DNA from 4 places in the Zhihengliuella alba genome. Region 4 is predicted to be linked to each of the others. Evidence: riboswitches for the same ligand, from Rfam matches in the RefSeq annotation. Region 4 holds a riboswitch; each other region holds the start of a gene.
What was found. Region 4 has a riboswitch for S-adenosylmethionine ahead of ABD784_RS06560 (bifunctional o-acetylhomoserine/o-acetylserine sulfhydrylase). Riboswitches for the same ligand answer to the same signal wherever they lie in the genome.

Region 1 (2,189 bases), on a different contig from region 4:
CCCGGCATGGCCGTGATGATGGAGCGACTCGCCACGACCTGGCCCGGCTCCCCGGTCATCTACGTCTCCACCGGCGCCTGGAACGCGGCGGCGACGCTCACCCGGTTCCTCACCCGGAACCTCTACCCGACCGGGCCGCTGCTGCTCACCGACTGGGGGCCCACCGAGGGCCGGTGGTTCCGGTCCGGCCTGCAGCACAAGGTGGACGAGCTCCGCCGCCTGGCCCGCGAGTTCCCGCACGTGAAATGGCTGCTCATCGGCGACGACGGCCAGCACGACCCGGAGATCTACGCGGAGTTCGCCAGCCGCCACCCCGGCCACGTCCGCGCGATCGTCATCCGCCAGCTCACCCCGTCGGAGGCCGTGCTCGCCGGGGGCCGCTCCTTCCACACCGTCCACGCCACCCCCGGGGTCCCGTGGGTGTACGGGCCGGACGGGGCCACCATCGCCAAGCAGCTCCGCGACCTCGGCCTCCTCGAGGAGGCCGAGGGTGAGTAGCGAGGCGGCCTCCCCGCCCGCCGGCGGCCGCGTCCCGGTCCGCGTGCCGATGCGCTGGGCCGACATGGACGCCTACGGGCACATCAACAACGTCAACATCGTCCGGATGATGGAGGAGGCCCGCATCGCGGCCTTCGGCGTCCCGGGCGGGACCGGCAGGCCCGTCAGCCAGCCCCGGGTGGACCTCTTCGCCAACGTCCCCGAGGGGACGCAGGTCCTCGTCGTGGAGCACCGCGTGCGCTACACGCGGCCGCTGGAGTACCGCAACGTCCCGGCGGAGGTGGACGTGTGGATCTCCAGTCCCAAGGCCGCCAGCTTCGACGTCAGCTACGAGTTCCGTGACGCCGTGGACGGGACCGTCTGCGTGCGCGCGCTGACCACGCTGGCGTTCTTCTCCACCGCCGATCAGCGGCTGATGAGACTGCCCGGGGAGCACCGGTCCGCGCTCGCGGCCTTCGTGGGACCGCCCGCCGTCGGATAGTCCTCCGGCGGCGGCCCGGACTTCTCCACCCCGGCGCCGAGTGCTGCGCCGGGTGCTGCGTGGCATGCGTCGAGGGGCGCCGCGGCCAGGCTCAGGGCCCGCCGGACGATCTCCCGGTGCAGCCCCCGCGCGCGGACCGCGATCTCCGGGCCGATCAGGACGCCGAGGTCGGCGTTCCAGAGGCAGCCCCGGCCGAGCGGCAGGAACCGGGCCACCGCGGCGGCGTCGTGGTGGTGCGCCTCGAACGGGGCGCCGGAGGCCGGCTGCACGGTGAACCTCCCCGTCCGGCGGTCGGCGCTCGTCACCGTGGCGGGCAGCCACTCTCGACGGTCGGCCTCGAGGACGGAGACGATCTGGGTGGTGCTGAGCGCGTGGCCGGGGGCGGGGTGCGCGCACACGGCGCCGCGGTCGGCGAAGACGACGGTCACGGGGTTTCCCTTTCGTTGCTCTTGCCCGCGCGCGTCTGCGCGGGGCCGCTTCGTCATCCGAACCACCCGTGAGACCGCCGCGAGGCGCTCTGTGAGCATGGGGTTGGTGCGCGGCCGGGTCGGAGCCCGTCGTTGGCCGCATCTCGTGAAGCTGCCCCCATCCTACAGCGGCCGCTCGGCGCGCGGGCAAGCCCTGGCACGGGAGCGATCCCGGGCCGGCGACGGTTTGCGATTCATTCCGAGTTAGGAGAGCCTAAGAACTGAGGCCCGGTCGAGTTCCCCGGGCCCGCCGACGAAGGAGTGACCGATGTCCGACGCCCGTCCAGCCCGCGGACCCAAGCCCCAGGTGGTCCTGGAGGTCCTGCGCAGCGAGCGGATCGGCGGCCACATGGTCCGGCTCACGCTCGGCGGGGAGGGCTTCGCGGCCTTCCAGGACAAGGAGGCCACCGACAAGTACGTCAAGCTCCTCTTCGCCGATCCCGAGCTCGGGCTGACCCCGCCGTACAACCTCGAGGAGCTGGCCAAGGCCCTCCCGCCGGAGCGGATGCCGGTCCGGCGCACCTACACCGTGCACGACGTCGACCACGACGCGCAGACGCTGCAGATCGATTTCGTCGTCCACGGCGACCAGGGCCTCGCCGGGCCGTGGGCCGAGCGCGCCCAGCCGGGCGACGTCGTGTGCTTCGCCGGACCCGGCGGGATGTACCTCCCGGACCCCGCCGCGGACTGGCACCTGATCGGCGGCGACGAGTCCGCGCTGCCGGCGATCTCGGCGACGCTGG
Region 2 (2,189 bases), on a different contig from region 4:
ATGGTGGCGGCGGGGAACGTGGTCATGGCGTGCTCCTTCGTGCGGGAAAGGGTGGTGCGGGAAAGGGATGTCGGTGGTCGGTGGGTGGTTCGGTGGCGGCGGTCAGGCGTTGGCGAGCCGGGCTGCGCCGACGAGCGCGTGCACGTCGCCGTAGTCGGCGCCGTCGCGGGCGTCGGTGATGCCGGCGCCGGTCAGGCCGAGGGCCCGGACCACGTCCAGGGGCCCGCGGGCGTCGTTGAAGGTGTAGAGGTGGAGCCCTGGCGCCCCGGCGTCGAACGCGGCCTGGGCCAGCCCGGCCGCGTGGTCGACGCCGATGCGGTGCCGCTCGGCGTCCGTGGCCGCGTCGGCCAGGCGGGCGCGCAGGCCCTCGTCCGGGGCCAGCCCGGAGAGCTCGCAGAGGCGCAGCAGCCGTCGCTCGTTGTTGACCGGCATGATGCCCGGGACGATCGGGATGGTGACGCCCGCGGTCCGCGCCGCCTCCACCAGCCCGGTGTAGTCGGCGGCGTCGAAGTAGATCTGCGTGATCGCGAAGTTCGCACCGGCGCGCTCCTTGGCGAGCAGCACCTCGACGTCGTGCCGGAAGGAGGGGGACTCCGGGTGGCGCGTCGGGTACGCGGCGACGCCGATCGCGAGCCGTCCGGCGCCGAGCGAGGCCGACCTGCGGTCCTCGACCTCCCGGATCAGCTCCACGAGGTAGCGCGCGAACGGCAGCTCGCCGTAGGCGGCCGGGTGGTCCGGGTCGGTGCCCTCCGGCTGGTCCCCGCGCAGGGCGAGGACGCCGCGGACGCCGAGCGCCACCAGGTGGTTGACCAGCCGGTCCAGCGAGTCGCGGGTCTCGCCCACGCAGGTCAGATGGGCCAGCGGCCGCAGCCGGGTGTGCTCGATCAGGTGGCCGATCAGCTCGATCGAGGCCCGGCGCCGCTCCGGCGTGCCGTTGTAGGTGACGGACACGTAGTCGGGGCCGCTCGCCTCGAGCTCCGCGACGACGTCCACGGCCCGGGCGCGGGCCTCGGCGTTGCGGGGCGGGTAGAGCTCGTAGGACAGCGCCGGGGGCGGCGCTGCGGTGTGGTTCAGGCTCATTCTGTCTCCTCGCATTGACGCGAAGGAGGAACGACGGCGCCGCACCGCAGCCCGGGGTGCCGGGCGGAGGGCGTGGCGTCGATGCGTCTCCATCGCTTCTGGCGGTAGCACCGTTCCGTCGTCGTCCGGCCGGGATGCCGGGGAGGCGGATGGTTGCTGCGGCGTCGTCGATCCAGATCTCTCGGCCGCTCTTGATGGGTGGTGCTCACCATGTAAGGGCCCGGCGCACCGGTCCGGCAAACACGGCCGCCCCGGGCGCTTCACAGTCGGGAATGTGAAAGCCGATGACGCTCGAATCGCAGTTGTGACGCGGAGAACCGGGGCCGAGGGGGACTCCGGCCGTCACAAAGAGCCCGTGTGACGGTTCGTGACCCGGCCCCGCGCCGACCCCACCCGGGTGCGGCCCGGGCCCGGATCGCTCGGTAGGTTGCACCCATGCAGCATCGAGATCCGCACCCGACCGCTCCGAGCCGAGGGCCCCGGGAGGACCCGCGCTGGGAGCCCCCGGCGCCCCACGCTGGCCTCCCGGCGTCCGGCGGGAACGGCCGGGGCGTCGTGCACGTCGTCGCGGTCGCCCACGGCACCGACTCCCCCGAGGGCCGCGGGATGATCGACGGGCTCCGCGCCGGCGTCGAGGACCGGCTGCGCCAGGCGCTCGCGGGCTCCGCCGTCCGGGTGCGGGTCCACGAGGCCTACGTGGACGTGCAGCAGCCGCGGCTGGGCGACGTCCTGGCGGCGCTGCCCGCGGGGGAGACCGCCGTGGTCCTGCCGATGCTCGTCTGCGACGGCGTCCACACCGTCCACGACATCGCCGACGCGGTCGTGCAGCGTCCCAGCACCGGGGCGCTGCCCCCGATCGCCGCCGGCGCCGCCGCCCTCCGGCTGGCGCGGGGGCTGGCCGCCCTGGTCCCCGCCGCCCTGGTCCCCGCCGCCCTGGTCCCCGCCGCCCCCGAGACCGGGCCCGCCGCCTCGGGCTCCCCTCCCACACCGGGCTCCCCTCCCACACCGGACTCCCCGGCCACGCTCGGCTGGTCGCCGGCGCCGGAGCAGCCCGCCGTGGTCCTGGCCGTCGCCGGCACCCGGCGGCCGGAGGGGCGGGCGCAGGCGCT
Region 3 (2,189 bases), on a different contig from region 4:
GTGGCGAGAAGCAGGTCGAGTCCATCCAGGCCGCTCGCGAGGCTCGCGCCGTCGCGTCGCTGGAGGAGGCCAAGGAGCTGGCTGCGAAGCTGGCCTCCAAGCCGGTGAAGGTCCAGGTGAAGACCGGCGAGTCCGGTCGCCTGTTCGGCACCGTCAAGGTCGACGACATCGCGAAGGCCGTCGAGGCCGCCGGCCTCGGCTCCATCGACAAGCGCAAGGTCGAACTGCCGGAGCACATCAAGTCCACCGGCAACTTCGAGGCCACCGTGCGCCTGCACGAGGACGTCTCGGCGACCATCGCGCTGCAGGTCGTCCCGGCCGCCAAGAAGAAGTAGTCCGCGCGGCAGCAGCCGCTCGAGTGCTTCAGCGCCACGAGGCCCCATCCCTTCGCGGGGGTGGGGCCTCGTCGCTTTAACGGCGTCGTGCCGCCAGCCAGGCGAGGAGCCAGCCGGCCTCCACGGCCGCGTCCGCCAGGTAGATTCGGCGGATGCGCCCGGTCGACCCGTAGTAGAGGTCCACCAGCCCATAGGCCAGAGCGGAACCGATGCCGAGGCGGCGGGCCGTGCGGCGTCCCTCATCGCTCGGCGTCGAGCGCAGCAGGGCGTAGCCGACGGCGACCGAGAAGCCCGCGACCGTCTGGACGAGCCAGCGGTCCGCCTTGGGTCCGGTGACGGCCACGAAGCTGCGGTAGTGGACCAGCGGCCAGAGCCCGGCCGCCAGATCGAAGAGTCCGTGCGCCGTCGACAGCCGGATCCGTGCCATGGTGCCTCCAGTTCCCCGCTCGCACCGGGCCGGGCGGCTCCGGTGCGGCCACCCTAGCGCGCGGACCTCGTCGGCGGTACGCCTGTGCGGCCCCGTGCCCGGCGCGCCCCGGTCCCGTGTGTCGCCAGCTTGCGGAATGTTGCGTCCGTCGTTGTCACAGATCCTTCCCCGCACGTAGCGTGGGGAGCGAATCAAGAGATTCAACGTCAAGCCCTGGCTCGTTGAACGGCAACCCTCCCATTGCGGTAGTGGGGTGCTCCAGGTGATGATTCGGCCTTCCGGAACACGCCGGTGGGCAAGTACCGCGTCGCAGCCCGGCCCCTCCCGGCCGGATGGGCGCATGATCACAGGCGGTGGCCATGACTGCACCCGAATCCGACCTCTCGACCGATCTCTCCGCGGGCGCGCTGCGGCAGGCGTTCGCGCGGCATCCCTCCGGCCTGGCGGCCCTCTGCGCCGTCGTCGACGGAGAGCCGCAGGGGATCGTCGCCTCCTCCTTCACGGTCGGCGTCTCCCTGGACCCGCCGCTGGTCCTGTTCGCCGTGCAGAAGAGCTCGCGCACCTGGCCGAGGATCCGCGCCGCGCAGCGCATCGGTGTCTCCGTCCTGGGCGCGACGCACCGGGACGTGTGCCGGCAGATCGCCGCGCGGGACGGGGACCGTTTCGCCGGCGTGCGCTTCGAGTCGAGCGACGCCGGTGCCCTCTTCCTGCACGAGGCGGCGCTCTGGCTGGACTGCAGCATCGACCAGGAGGTCGACGCGGGCGATCACGCGGTGGTCATCCTCCGCGTCCACCGGCACGCGGCCCACGAGGGGCTCCACCAGCCCCTCGTCTTCCACGACTCGGACTTCGCCACGCTGGGCGCGCCCGCCTACGCCTGACGCGGGCGGCCGCCCTCAGCGGTGCTGGATGTCGTCCACCAGCCGCTTGGCGTCCGCCAGCCCCACGCCGGTGTCGCGGCGGACCTTCCTGATCGCCTCGACGACCTTGCCCTGCTGCACCAGGCTCACCACGGCGGCGTAGTCGGCCTGGCCCGCGGGACGGGTGGCGGGCACGGCGCCCGCGCCGGCCTGGGCGGTGGGGTCGTCCACGGGAGCCGTGGGGGTGCGCTGGGCCGTGGGCATCCGCTGCTGCGTCTCGTGGCGCACGCGCTCGGCCTCCCGGCGCTGCTCCTCGCGCTGCTGGACCCATTTGGCGTTGAGCCGCTGGATGTACTGCTCTTCCTCGCTGAGCTGCCCGGTGGTCGTCCGGCTGAAGACGTACCAGAGCGCGCCGACGATCCCGACGAGGACGGCGATGACGATGAGTGCTTCGAGGAGCCCGAGCGAGAACATGCTGTCCATCCTAGGCGCGTGCGTCGGCGCGGGCGCCGCCGTCGGGTCGGCGGTCCGGTGCCGGGCCGTCCGGCCCGCCGCCCGCATGCTCGT
Region 4 (2,189 bases):
GGGTCGAGGCGGGGGTGTCCAGCAGGGCCAGTGCGGGCTCCGCCGGGGGCGCGCACGCGCCCACTCCGCAGAGCACCGCGGCCGCCAGGAGCGGCCCGAGCAGTCGGCTCCCGACGGACCGGGCGGAGCGCCGGGGAGCCCGCCGCCCGCCGCGCCCGGACGGCGAGACGGCCGCCGCAGCGACGGCATCGACCGCCGTCGTGCCGAGCCCTCTGCGAGTCGATTCGGTGGTCCCCATGCGCCTACGCCCCCCTGCGTCTGCCGCCGCCTTCTTCTGCGGCGAATCTAGTCCTGCCGGCCGCTCCGCGCCAGAGCCGGACCGGTCGCCGTGCGAGCCCGCCGGGGATGAGCCCCGGCGCGGGCTCTAGAGCGTGACCAGGCCGTGCGGCGTCATGAAGGACACGGACAGGATGCCCGGGGCGCCGTTCGGCGCCTGCCAGTCGACCGTGACGTCGCCCAGCGGCGACTGCTCCGGGCGGCCGAGCCAGTCCCGCACGCGGTCCCGCGACCCGGCGATGCAGATCTGCGCGATCTGCCCCTCTGGGCGCTCCACGGCCTGCGAGGGATGCAGCTTCTCGGTGCCCTCGTCCCACTGGATCATGTAGGGCACCTGGGGATCGGCGATCAGGCCCTTGATGCCGATCTGCTGCCAGGTCAGCTCCTGGCCGTCCGGGAACTTCCGGTTCCCCGGTACCCGACTGCGGCCGAGGCGCTCCTCGAACGGGACCAGGTCGTCCACCGCGACGACCCAGCCCATCCAGCCGCCGCCCATCTCCGAGCGGGCCCGGACGGCCTGGCCGAACGGTGCCTTGTCGCTCGCCGGATGGGCCAGGACCTCGACGACCTCGAGGTACTGGTTGTTGCGCAGCGGGAAGATGACGTTCCTGGTTCCGAAGCGAGGATGGACTCCTCCCTTGACGGATTCGATGCCGAGTTCTCGAGCGATCCGGTCGGCCGTGGCGGTCAGGCCGTCAGGGCCGCAAGCATAGGAAACATGGTCCAACCTCATCATGTCCTCATGATGGCACTATGTGATGGACGTCTCGAAATTAGGCTGCCCTTACTTGCCGCCGGACGCCGCGGCAGGAGGCTGTCCCGAGGCCGCGCCGGGCTGTGTGTCGGGCTGTTGAGACCGGGCTTGCACGGCGGCTCCTCTTCGTCGAAACTTGGGGACCAAGGTCATGAGTGCCAGCGTGAAACCCCGGTTTGCTGGCCGGCAACCCTCACACTCGCGGTGGGGTGCCCCGGGTGAAGACCCGGCTCCGCTCGAAAACGATGCGGGGCAAGCGCGGGAAAGCCTTCCCATCTGCTGTACCCGCCGGACCGTTACCGTCCGGCGGCCTTCGCCCCCTCGGCGTCGGCACGGCACAGCGGGAGTGCGGGCGGACCCCGGAACACAGAGGGGAACAACATGTCAGAGCAGAACACCACGCCGTCCACCCAGTCCGCAGCATGGGCCTTCGAGACCCGCCAGATCCACGCGGGCCAGACGCCGGATCCGACGACGGGCGCCCGGGCCCTGCCGATCTACCAGACGACGTCGTTCGTCTTCCCGAGCGCGGAGAGCGCCGCCGCGCGGTTCGCGCTCGCCGAGCTGGAGCCGATCTACACGCGCATCGGCAACCCGACGCAGGACGCCGTGGAGCAGCGGATCGCCGACCTCGAGGGCGGCGTCGGCGCGCTGCTGCTCGCCTCGGGCCAGGCCGCCACGACCTACGCCCTGCTCAACGTCGCCGAGGCCGGTGACCACATCGTCGCCAGCCCCACGCTCTATGGCGGCACGCAGAACCTGCTCAAGCACACGCTGAAGAAGTTCGGACTCGAGGTCACCTTCGTGGCCGACCCGGACGACCTGGACGCCTGGCGCGCCGCGGTCCGCCCGAACACCAAGGCGTTCTTCGGCGAAGTGGTGTCCAACCCGCGCCAGGACGTCCTCAACATCGAGGAGATCTCGGCGATCGCCCACGAGGTCGGCGTCCCGCTGATCGTCGACAACACCCTGGCCACCCCCTACCTGATCCGCCCGCTCGAGTGGGGCGCCGACGTCGTCGTGCACTCGGCCACCAAGTACCTGGGCGGGCACGGCACGGCGATCGCCGGCGTGATCGTGGACGGCGGCACGTTCGACTACGCCGCCGACCCGGAGCGGTTCCCCGGCTTCAACACCCCGGACGAGTCCTACAACGGCC

Region 1: it holds a riboswitch for S-adenosylmethionine, as region 4 does, so the genes downstream of both, ABD784_RS05450 (hypothetical protein) here and ABD784_RS06560 (bifunctional o-acetylhomoserine/o-acetylserine sulfhydrylase) in region 4, are expected to answer to the same signal.
Region 2: it holds a riboswitch for S-adenosylmethionine, as region 4 does, so the genes downstream of both, ABD784_RS12525 (methylenetetrahydrofolate reductase) here and ABD784_RS06560 (bifunctional o-acetylhomoserine/o-acetylserine sulfhydrylase) in region 4, are expected to answer to the same signal.
Region 3: it holds a riboswitch for S-adenosylmethionine, as region 4 does, so the genes downstream of both, ABD784_RS10325 (flavin reductase family protein) here and ABD784_RS06560 (bifunctional o-acetylhomoserine/o-acetylserine sulfhydrylase) in region 4, are expected to answer to the same signal.

Annotation. Positions count from the first base shown of each region.
Region 1 covers NZ_BAABCJ010000001.1:1,191,706-1,193,894, reverse strand. The annotation lists gene ABD784_RS05460 (App1 family protein) at 1-498, shown strand, start outside; gene ABD784_RS05455 (acyl-CoA thioesterase) at 548-979, shown strand; gene ABD784_RS05450 (hypothetical protein) at 904-1,407, opposite strand; SAM riboswitch class IV at 1,420-1,558, opposite strand; gene ABD784_RS05445 (siderophore-interacting protein) at 1,715-2,189, shown strand, end outside.
Region 2 covers NZ_BAABCJ010000006.1:197,114-199,302, reverse strand. The annotation lists gene metE (5-methyltetrahydropteroyltriglutamate--homocysteine S-methyltransferase) at 1-26, opposite strand, end outside; gene ABD784_RS12525 (methylenetetrahydrofolate reductase) at 103-1,080, opposite strand; SAM riboswitch class I at 1,167-1,281, opposite strand; gene ABD784_RS12520 (sirohydrochlorin chelatase) at 1,516-2,189, shown strand, end outside.
Region 3 covers NZ_BAABCJ010000005.1:154,989-157,177, forward strand. The annotation lists gene rplI (50S ribosomal protein L9) at 1-335, shown strand, start outside; gene ABD784_RS10320 (hypothetical protein) at 412-762, opposite strand; SAM riboswitch class IV at 952-1,070, shown strand; gene ABD784_RS10325 (flavin reductase family protein) at 1,122-1,643, shown strand; gene ABD784_RS10330 (hypothetical protein) at 1,659-2,096, opposite strand; gene ABD784_RS10335 (DUF1801 domain-containing protein) at 2,107-2,189, opposite strand, start outside.
Region 4 covers NZ_BAABCJ010000002.1:167,938-170,126, reverse strand. The annotation lists gene ABD784_RS06570 (hypothetical protein) at 1-238, opposite strand, end outside; gene ABD784_RS06565 (VOC family protein) at 365-1,012, opposite strand; SAM riboswitch class IV at 1,178-1,295, shown strand; gene ABD784_RS06560 (bifunctional o-acetylhomoserine/o-acetylserine sulfhydrylase) at 1,412-2,189, shown strand, end outside.